2 regions of the Bifidobacterium sp. ESL0820 genome follow, and region 1 is predicted to be linked to the other one. Evidence: riboswitches for the same ligand, from Rfam matches in the RefSeq annotation. Region 1 holds a riboswitch; the other holds the start of a gene.

Region 1 (4,963 bases):
GCTAGGGTGCCGCGCGTCTTCAAGAATGATACGCGGCACCATAAGATGCAAAACATCAATGAGCACAAGACCTTGGCGACAGAACGATTTGGTGAGCTGATTTGTTCGTCTGCTGAGGCGGTCTCACATTGACGGCCAGTCCGCCTTTCTGGACTTGTGTGTCATCTCTGATTGATGTGCGCTGTGGCGCCTTATTCCCTTCCCTCATGCTTGTCGTTTGCCGCGGAATCCTTGGGCTTGGACTGCAGGGGATTGTGATGGTAGATAAGGGCGAAGGCAGCCAGGGTCTCGATCATGCTGGCGATGATCCAGGCAATGACGATGGCGTTCTGGTGTTTGCCGACTGTTCCCATTCGGGTGAAGATGAAGACATCCATGATGAAGGTCTGCAGCACCAGAAGGACCGTCGCCACGACTACCGTCCTGGTATGCCTGTCCGTCTCCGTTCCCTCTCCCTCCGGCTTGCCGGGAGACTTGAAGCTGGCATAGGAGAGGAGCCAGATACCGATTCCGAATAAGACTGCGGCAAGAGGCAGGGAGAAGAAGATCGGCATGGTGCTCAGGCTGAGGCCTAGAGCTGCGACTAGGACTGCTGAGGCCAGGCCCAGATAGAAGGAGTCATGGTTTTTGGCCTTGGGCGGTTTTGCTGGTCTACTTTCCCTAGTTGGTTGAGATGGCTTGTCGACAGGTACGGGCGCATCCTTTGCGGCAGACTTATTGGGTTGACTCGGCTTGTCGTCATGAGAGGGGCCATCATGCTCTCTGTCTACGTGGCCGGCTTGTTCCTGTTTATTTCGTGCTTCAGGTCTGGCATGATCAGTGTCCTTGCTGGATGAGTCCCTGCCTTCCTTCTCGCCTGTTTGTTCTGGTGCGGGCTTCGGCTTGGATGCATTTGCTGCTTGATTTTCTTTTCTGGCGTTCGCAGTTTCCACTGGTTTTGGCATGTGGTTCTTGTCGTTCATGGTTGTTTGTTGGGAATCTTCACGTGTGTCGTCGCTCCGCGAGGAGTTGCCCTCATGCCTGCCTTGGTTCTTATTCGCACGTTCGTTTCGATTGTTGCTCATCTGATCCTCCAGGCTTGTACTTCCCGTCACTTGTGGCAGGTCATCTGGCAGCCTGCCTATTTTCAGGAAGCAACCTCTGTTGATGCCAGTTTATGTGTCATTTTCTCGTAAAAGCGGCATTGACTGGCACTAGGTCGGCATCATTTCGATATTGACCAAGTGCAGGTGAAGCACATAGAGTTAGACGAGAGGCAGGGCCGGCACAAGCGCAGGATTCGTTGCAACATATTCAACGACGAAGGGTGTTTGTTTATGCATGGGCAGCATCGGCGGTCATGATTAATGTTGTTGTGGGTCAATCAGATGATTGTATATCCTGACTTGTCGAGGGCATCCAGGGCGGCAGGGAAGTCCTCGGCCTTGGTAAGGACATAGTCCGTGTTGTAGGTCGAGACGGCGAAAATGCCTATGCCCTTGTTTGCCAGAATGGTGGCGATGGGCGCCAGGATGCCGATGAGTGAAAAGTCGAGAATGCCTTGGATGCGGAAGGCCCGCCAGCCGTCGCTGCGTTCCAGGGTCCGGCTGGGAACAATCTCGGTTGGACAGACTAATGAAGCTTCTTGGTCGGTTCGTCCTGTAAAGACAAAAGGTGAGTTCAGATCAATCTCTGTATAATCAGCAACTTTGCAGACAGTCAGTTCCGCTTCTATGGGTTGGATGCAGATACCCTGCCCTTGCCTTGTCGCTGAGCTGCAATTCTTGGTCGTGAATGAATCGCTTTTTAAATATGATCTGATGATGGCGTATAGCGCAACTAGGGCCCATACGCATTCAAGGGCAAAAAAGGCCCACCTCCGGTTAGCCAGAGCATCGACGGCCAGCAAACATGCGCCGATAAGGTTCAAAACAAGGTTGACCCGGCTGCCGCTGGGCAGGCCTAGCAGCATCATCGAAGCAAAGGCCATGAGGAGCAGCAGAAATCCAATAAGCTGAGTCATTAGGAACAAACCAACCACATCCTTCCACGAGTGACCTGTTGAGCGTCGTCGATCCGGGTACGGCGCGTCTCGTCCGGGGAAGGAATGCTTCCGAAAGATACTGTAGCATTACTGGCAGGGGTCGAAAGTCCGGTGTGCATCCCCATAAGCAGAGGATGAATATATAGCCAAAAGTGATAGGCAATACTGTCTTCCTATGCTTTGTTAGATTGCAGGAGGGCATCACCAAGGAGACGATAGCGCATGGAAAAACTGCAGCTGAGCAATGGCTTCGAGCTTCCCATATTGGGATTTGGAGTCTACCAGATAGGTGATCTGGATGAATGCAGACGTGGTGTGGCATCGGCCCTCGATTGGGACTACCGCCTTATCGATACAGCTGCCTTCTATGGCAACGAGAGAGCAGTGGGAGATGCGCTGAGGGAATCTGCTATTCCTCGAGAGGAAGTGAGCCTTTCCTCAAAGGTCTGGATTCAGCAAAGTGGTTACGAGGGGACGATGCAGTCCTTTGAAAAGACGCTGATCAACCTGCAGACGGACTACCTGGATCTGTACCTTATCCATATGCCTTATGGCGATTATCAGGGGTCGTGGAGAGCTATGGAAGACCTGTATGGCCAAGGCCGCGTTCGTGCCATCGGAGTCTGCAATTTCCTGCCTGACCGGCTAATTGATTTGATCCTTTCCAGCAGAATCGCGCCTATGGTCAATCAGATTGAGCTGCATCCCTTCACTCAGCAGATCGCACTTCGAAAGGTCATGGACGAGCAGGGGGTTGCACCCATGGCCTGGGCGCCTCTGGCTAAAGGTCGTCGGGGAATTTTCGACAATCCTGTCCTCATGCTTATCGGCCAGCGCTACGGCAAGACATCGGCCCAGATAGTATTGCGCTGGCTGACCCAGCAGGGGATATGCGCCATCCCGAAATCCGCGCATGAGGAACGGATTCGCGAGAACCACAATATTGCAGATTTCAGTCTTGATGATGACGATATGCATGACATCAGAGCCATGGATACAGGAGGTCGCCTATTTCTTAATGTGGATACGCCTGAGGAGACCACACGTCTGCATGGGTTATCTTATACACAGTGACTGAGGTCCGCTGAGCTGATAAAATGAGGGCGCCCGCACTTTAAGATTCCTGTGTGGATGCCCTCGTCTTGATATTAGGGATTCTTGCTGAGGCTCTTCATGCGCCTGCGCCTCGACTGGCTTATTGTGCCGGCCAGTCGCCTTGCAGACAGCTCAAGTAATCTTTGGCCGCCTTTTCCAGGCTCTGATCGCTCATACCTGAGCTAACGCCGGTCAGAATAAAGGGCTTCCGATAGACGGTTCCAATGAGATTGCTGGTAGCTTTGAACGGAGCCAGGAGCTCGTCCACCGTATAGCCGAATTCGCCCTCATGGTGATAGTTCTCTCCGGCAGAGCCGACCGAGACGGCGAGCATGAGTTCCTTGCCTTTCAGGGCATCGCCGTGGGTACCGTAGGCCCATCCGTAGGTAAGCACCAGGTCTTCCCACTCCTTGAGCAGCGGAGGGCAGCTGTACCAATACATGGGAAACTGCCATACCAGACGGTCACAGCCTTTGACGAATGCTTGCTCACTAGGGATGTCGATCTGATTTGAGCGCAAGGCAGCATATTCATCCCGGACCAGGATGCCCTCATCCTCATGCCCCGTGGCTTCCTGCATCAGGCGGGCGTTGATCCGTGAGGCTTCCATATGGGGGTGGAAGACCAGGACTGCAGTCTTGGCGTTTTGCTTCATGCCTTATTCTCCTTCAGTCATCATTTTGCCAGATTTGCTTGGCGCGGTTGAAAGCCGACCAGGCCTTCGGCCAGCCTGCGTAGAAGACCAGATGGGTAATTTCCGCTGCTATCTCGTCCTTGGTGATGCCGTTCTTTTTCCCATGTTCAGATGAGCGTCGAGCTGTTCTGTGCTGCCCATGGTAATCAATGCGGCTATGGTGATCATGCTTCTGTCGTGCGCGGACAGTGCTTGTTCATCAGCCCAGACTTCACCGAATAGAACATCGTCATTCAGAGCGGCGAACTGAGGCGCGAATTCGCCCAACTGCTCTCTTCCTGCTGTTTGTTTTGTGGCCATGACGTTCCCTTCCTCGCTGACTGTATGATCTCCCAAGACACAGGTTCGCTGCCGTCTTGGATGTGAACGGCAATAGTTTATGGCCCTCGAAACGGTATGTATAATGCCATTTGCTTATATGTTGGTATTCGTTTTTTGCATGGGTGCGTTGCCGAGCTTTCATCCGATTGGTTTCTTCTTGACTCTGGCAGGAGTCTTGTCTGTTGTGACTATGGGTCGCTTTCTCTGCTGGTCCCAATGCCAGTTTTTCGAATGCGCCCGCTTAGGCTGTCTTTTGGGTTACTAGGCGATGGGAGTTGAGCTCATGAGAATCACTGGTTTGGATCATCTGGTCATCACAGTGCAGGATGTCGATGCGACCTGCGCGTTTTACCATGATGTGCTGGGCATGCAGGTACAGACGTTCGGCGATGGGCGTTTGGCGCTGAAATTCGGCCAGCAGAAGATCAACATTCACGAGGCCGGCCACGAGATTGACCCCAAGGCGGACAAGCCTACGCCCGGCTCGGCTGATTTATGTTTGCTCGTGGAGGATTCGCTGGATGATGTGGTTGCCGCGCTTCATGAGCATCATATCGACTATATGGGTCCGGTCAATCGGACTGGCGCGCAAGGGGCCATCACCTCGGTGTACGTCAGGGATCCCGATAGGAACCTGATCGAGCTTTCCAGATATGACCAGGACTGATATGGAATATGAACGGGATACGTCAGTACATGCACCCTCCCGGCTTAACGCTATGAGCCGGTAGTTCAATTAGTGCAGGCTGGATTTCGTGGTTCTGCTTACATCTCGAGTCGCATCATAGCGTTTTCCTGGCTTCTGTAGATTTGCAGGCGTTTTCTGTTCC
Region 2 (4,963 bases), 730 kb from region 1:
GCGATACAAGACCACGTCCATGTCGGGGCCGGTCAATCGATTCGCTCTCCTCAGCACGGCGCACTACCCGGACTGGTGTCATCTTTCCCAAATCCTGCAATGTCCGGCTGGTCGCCAAGACGACCGTGGCCAACCCCACTGCGAGACCAGTCAGGGCAGACCTCGGAAAACCGCGCCAGGTAAAAGCGAAATGTACCGGGATTCGCATTCCAGCGGAATACCAATCGAGGATCCTTCCAGCCAGCGCAGGTGAAAGAGCCGCAGCAACGAGTGAGGCTGGTAGAACCAAAATCATCATCTGCAAAAGCGTGAACACCAGGGTCTGCTTAGGCGTAGCGCCCAGCAGCGAAAGAAGGGCCAGCCCCTGCCGACGTTGGCGAATCGATGCCTGCAGGGTCTGTTTGATCACCAGACAGCCGAGCACAATGACCGTGAGAAAGACCAGACTCAGGACCGAAGCCAGGCTCTTGGCAGGATCCCTGGTCTTGGCCGACAAACCCTGGTAATAGCTGTTGACACCCATGCTCACGCTCATGGCACAGAGCAGGGTTTGGGTGACCACAAGAACGATAAAGACGCCAGCCCAGATGCCACTATTGGCTTTCAAATCACGTAAGGCCCAAGTCATGTTTCATTCACCTGCCACGTCCTCGTGCGTACACTCGACTACATTCCACTGTTTATATAAATAGCCGACCGACGCGAAAGACAACATCCGGCAAACCCCTGAAACGACCCTGAATCAACCCTGGTTCAACCTTATGACACCGAACTCATTGTGAGCGTATGCCTTACATCGTCTAGGCGTCACAGCATTAGAATGAAGCCCTTTAACTGGAGAGACTCAGCTAACAAACAATTCCAATGCAACGGCCAGTTCGATGGTCATCTTGTTTCTCGATCCGCAACCAGGACAGCATGCAAACTACATGTCCTTTAATCGTATTTATATTTAACTATATTAGGTCACAATGAGAGACGATGATAGAGCGGGTTTCAATTATGTCCACTGCAAGAGATCATTCGAATATTGCTCCAATATTCCATCCAGCAGAAAGCTGGCACGCTGAAAATGTAAGGCAATTCTTTGCGGCGACAGCATACTCTTTTCCGCTTTTAGCATCAGGAATCGGCCTCAGGTTAGCGGAATATAACTTAATTGAAAATAAAGCAGAGCGAAATCGGTATAAGCAAAATACCTTCCTCCGCAATTTTGTACTTAACAATCCTTATAAAGACTCTGCAAATATGCTGCTGGCATTGTGGGCATTAATCATAAGCGTCATCATTGTCACAGCTTTTTTGGAAACAAAAACTCCTGAATCATCCAGCAAAGCGAGAGCATTCAATGTATTCGTCTGTTTCCTGTCATGTGCTATTAGCATTTTCACAGGCTACATATCCCCTGATATGTTGCAGCAGAACGATTTTGGTCTGAGCCTGTTATTGATAATCGTCAGCCTCAATATCGCAGCCTTTGCTCTTAGCTATGGCGTAAAACAGGTCTTTTCGTTTCGCATGATACAGGAAAACGAAATGCTGAGATCAGATCACCTCAATGAATATCAGTCATTAGCAAAGGGATCATTGGTCAAAAGACACCCGAGAGCCGATGCTTTTCTTCGTATTACTTGCGGATTGATACTCATGACTACTCTTGCTGCTTTTATAACATACGAAATAGCAGCGCTATTCGCCAGAATGAACAATCACCCAGTATCCTCCATAAAGACGTTTATTATAACTGCTGTTTCTGGACTGGTTCCTTGCTTGTTTGATCCTCTGTTTATGCTAGACATCGGCGCTGGTGGTCACCCAAGTAGAAAGAATTTAAAATACTACAAGGTTCGCATGACTTGTAAATGGATATATCGAGTCTTTACAGTATTGTCTTCCTGGCTCATATCGATATTTGCCTTTGCCATTGTCAGTGTATTGAATCCAACAACTGTGCCTATGTACTTAGATACTCTTTTGGCGCCGATACCGATCGGCGTCATCTATCTGCTACCCTGCTGGAATTGGTTTTTAGCTCCTATTCATAAATCGTGGGTTTGCAATTTGATAAAAGATGACCAGCGTAATATTGAACAGATTCACTACGAAGCATTCACAAAAATTGCGGCATCATACTTGAGCTCTGAATTATCCGTCGATACTCATCGCGAGTATTTGATGCATACCGTCATAATACCCGCCGAAAAAGAAGAATGGGCAGAAATATGTCATCCCGCTTTCCGCACCACAAATCAAGTTCCCTTGCTTTCTTTATCAACTCAGGAACTTCAGAAAACCCTAGAATCTGATAACCTCAAACAGAAAAACGATATAAGTCCTGATGCAACAAAACGTCAACGCACTATCGCAAGCCTGATAAATAAAATCGACACCAATGATCAAGAGTTCAATTGTTGCGACCAGGAGGACTGCAAAATCTATTTAGCTGCTATCTTCGATGATCGTCAGTACTTATCAACATCTATAAGCTCAGAGGCTGATAACGAGGAAAGACTACAAAAAGTCATCACTCATAGTTTTTCCAGCTTCAAAGGAAGGTGGCAACTGATACTGACGCTAGTGAGGCGGTGAAGCCAAGACATGCGATGTAGCCATGTGTGCTTTTGACAGCTTTAATCGCCCAGATCACCTAGGTTGCAGCGTTTCCCCTTCCTCGTGTACATACAGCAATGTAATCCCAAATGAGCAGGATCTCTGACGAACTGAATCAGCATTGATCATTTACTACCTTTGAACCGCCATGAGAATATCTGACTCAACCTCTTACGATTCAACCCATGCTAGTCTGATGCGCAGAATCTGATTCAGGTTCCCGGACGATGGTCAAGTACCCGGACAGCGACAAGACTTGCCGAAAGGGAGCCATGTCATCGTGGATTGTACTCATACTCGCCGGCATCTGTGAATCGGTCTGGGCCACCGCACTAGGCAAATCTCAGGGCTTTACCAAAATCGTTCCTGACATTGTTTTCATTGTGGGATTGATTCTGAGCATGGCGGGTCTGGCCTTGGCCATGCGCACCATCCCTACCAGCACGGCCTATGTGGTCTGGGTCGGCATCGGAGCTGCCCTGACTGTCCTATACGCCATGGCTACGGGATCGGAACCTGTTTCGCTGGCACGCATTCTGCTCATCATCGGCCTGGTCGCTTGCGTGGTCGGACTCAAGATCGTCAATTGAGAGCGGTGCCCGTCATATTACCTAAGTAACACAGGCATAGTGGGCTTCGACCTGAAGCTGCCCACCGATCTTCAAACGGGTCTCCAGCCTGACTCTCACCAGGTACCGGTTCAGCTTTTCCGTGCGGCACTACAACAACGCCTGAAGTATTTAGACTGGAACCATGAGAATCGTCATACAGCGGGTCAGCCATGCCCGGGTCGATGTGGTCGACGAGCAGGGACAGCCGGATTCTGATTTCCATCCACAGAGCATCGGAAAAGGCCTCTTGCTCCTGGTGGCCGTCCAAGATTGCGACGGCGATGCCCAAGTGGACTATACCGTCCGCAAGCTGACCCGGATGCGCATCTTTGCCGACGAGGAAGGACGAATGAACCGGTCGGTCCTGGACTGCGGCGGCTCCATCCTTTCCATTTCCCAGTTCACCCTCTATGCGGATCTGCATCGTGGCAATCGCCCCAGTTTCATGGCTGCGGGAGAGCCCCGACATGCCCAAAACGTCTGGCAGGACCTGAACCGGGCACTGGCCGCGACCGGTGTCCCTGTTGCCGCCGGACAATTCGGCGCCCACATGCGAGTGGATCTGGTCAACGACGGACCGGTGACCATCCTACTGGACACCGACAAACTAATGAAGCCGGCAGCTTCCACAGTGGCTATTTGACGATGGGCCGCAGGGGCGCCGACACATCAAGCTGATGCTTGTCGCCGATCTTGGAAGGATCATTGATGATCTTGTCGACCACGGCCTGCTTGAGCTTCAGGTCGGAGCCGTCGCCCCAGATGATGACATGTTTGCCCTGGTCCAGCTCGGTGGTGATGGAGTCCTGGGTTTCCGCAGTCACCTTGGTCACCGAATGACGCATGGCCTCGGGCATGGTTGACAGTATCCGCAGGGTCTGCCTGACCGCCTGATCCTGCTGGGCACGATTGACGGTGGACACCTGGATGACCGGCACTCCCTTCACCGGCTTGGACACAGTATTGAGCACCCTTCCCTGTCTGTCTACGGCCGTCAGTCTGTCCTGTGCATCCTTGAAGACCGCAGTGGGCTCCTGGGCATCGAAGGTCACCTCCAGACCGTGCGGAAAACTCTTGCGGACCTTGGCATCGGTCACCCCGGCCATGCCGCTGATCTCCTGCTCGACTCCATTAGTGGAAATCAGCAGCAGCGAGCGATCCCCCTGATGAGCCACGATTGAGGCCACCCGATCGTTGGACACCCAGGCATTGCCGCCGCTGACATCGATCTTTTTGGTCTGCAGGCGGAAGACCGGCGAGAGAAAAAGCAGCCATGACAGTCCTGCAATCAGAGCCATGACCAGTAGAACGACACCTGTCCGGATCAGGACCAGCCTGCGACTGACCTTCTTCTTCTCGCGCACCCGGGCCTGAAAGTCCAGAACCTTGGGCCGTACGAAGATCCCCAGCCCCTGATCCTCCTGGTCGGTGCCAATCCTGCCTGAGACGGGTCGGTCCGGCGGTATGGTCCGGGCATCGACGAATCCGCCGGCCGAACTCGTCGAACGAGATTCTGCAGACTTGGATGTCACAGACTTGGAGGCTGAGGCGCTGCTGCTCTTTACCAGAGAGCGGGAGGATGAAGAGGCCGACCTTGGGCTACGTGTCCTGGAGCCGCCTGCATTCTTGGCACGATTGGGACGACCCTTGAGACGCTTGGACCGCTTGAGACGCCTGCCCCTGACGCCTGTCTTTTCAGCCTTGGACCGGCGACCTGCCAGTTCAGCAGCATCGGAAACAGT

The links. A riboswitch is a leader RNA that binds a small molecule or an ion and turns the genes downstream of it on or off. The one in region 1 is predicted to bind guanidine.
Region 2: another riboswitch for guanidine. It lies ahead of ACUIAH_RS03705 (DMT family transporter); the one in region 1 lies ahead of ACUIAH_RS00630 (ACT domain-containing protein).

What each region holds. Positions count from the first base shown of each region.
Region 1 covers NZ_CP199594.1:143,771-148,733, forward strand. The annotation lists gene ACUIAH_RS00625 (hypothetical protein) at 192-1,064, opposite strand; gene ACUIAH_RS00630 (ACT domain-containing protein) at 1,364-2,002, opposite strand; guanidine-III (ykkC-III) riboswitch at 2,042-2,099, opposite strand; gene ACUIAH_RS00635 (aldo/keto reductase) at 2,246-3,097, shown strand; gene ACUIAH_RS00640 (NAD(P)H-dependent oxidoreductase) at 3,219-3,773, opposite strand; partial or broken gene ACUIAH_RS00645 (carboxymuconolactone decarboxylase family protein) at 3,787-4,112, opposite strand; gene ACUIAH_RS00650 (VOC family protein) at 4,432-4,800, shown strand; gene ACUIAH_RS00655 (LysR family transcriptional regulator) at 4,916-4,963, opposite strand, start outside.
Region 2 covers NZ_CP199594.1:876,047-881,009, forward strand. The annotation lists gene ACUIAH_RS03695 (FtsX-like permease family protein) at 1-628, opposite strand, end outside; gene ACUIAH_RS03700 (hypothetical protein) at 982-2,589, shown strand; guanidine-III (ykkC-III) riboswitch at 2,811-2,874, shown strand; gene ACUIAH_RS03705 (DMT family transporter) at 2,883-3,200, shown strand; gene dtd (D-aminoacyl-tRNA deacylase) at 3,364-3,864, shown strand; gene ACUIAH_RS03715 (cell division protein FtsQ/DivIB) at 3,857-4,963, opposite strand, start outside.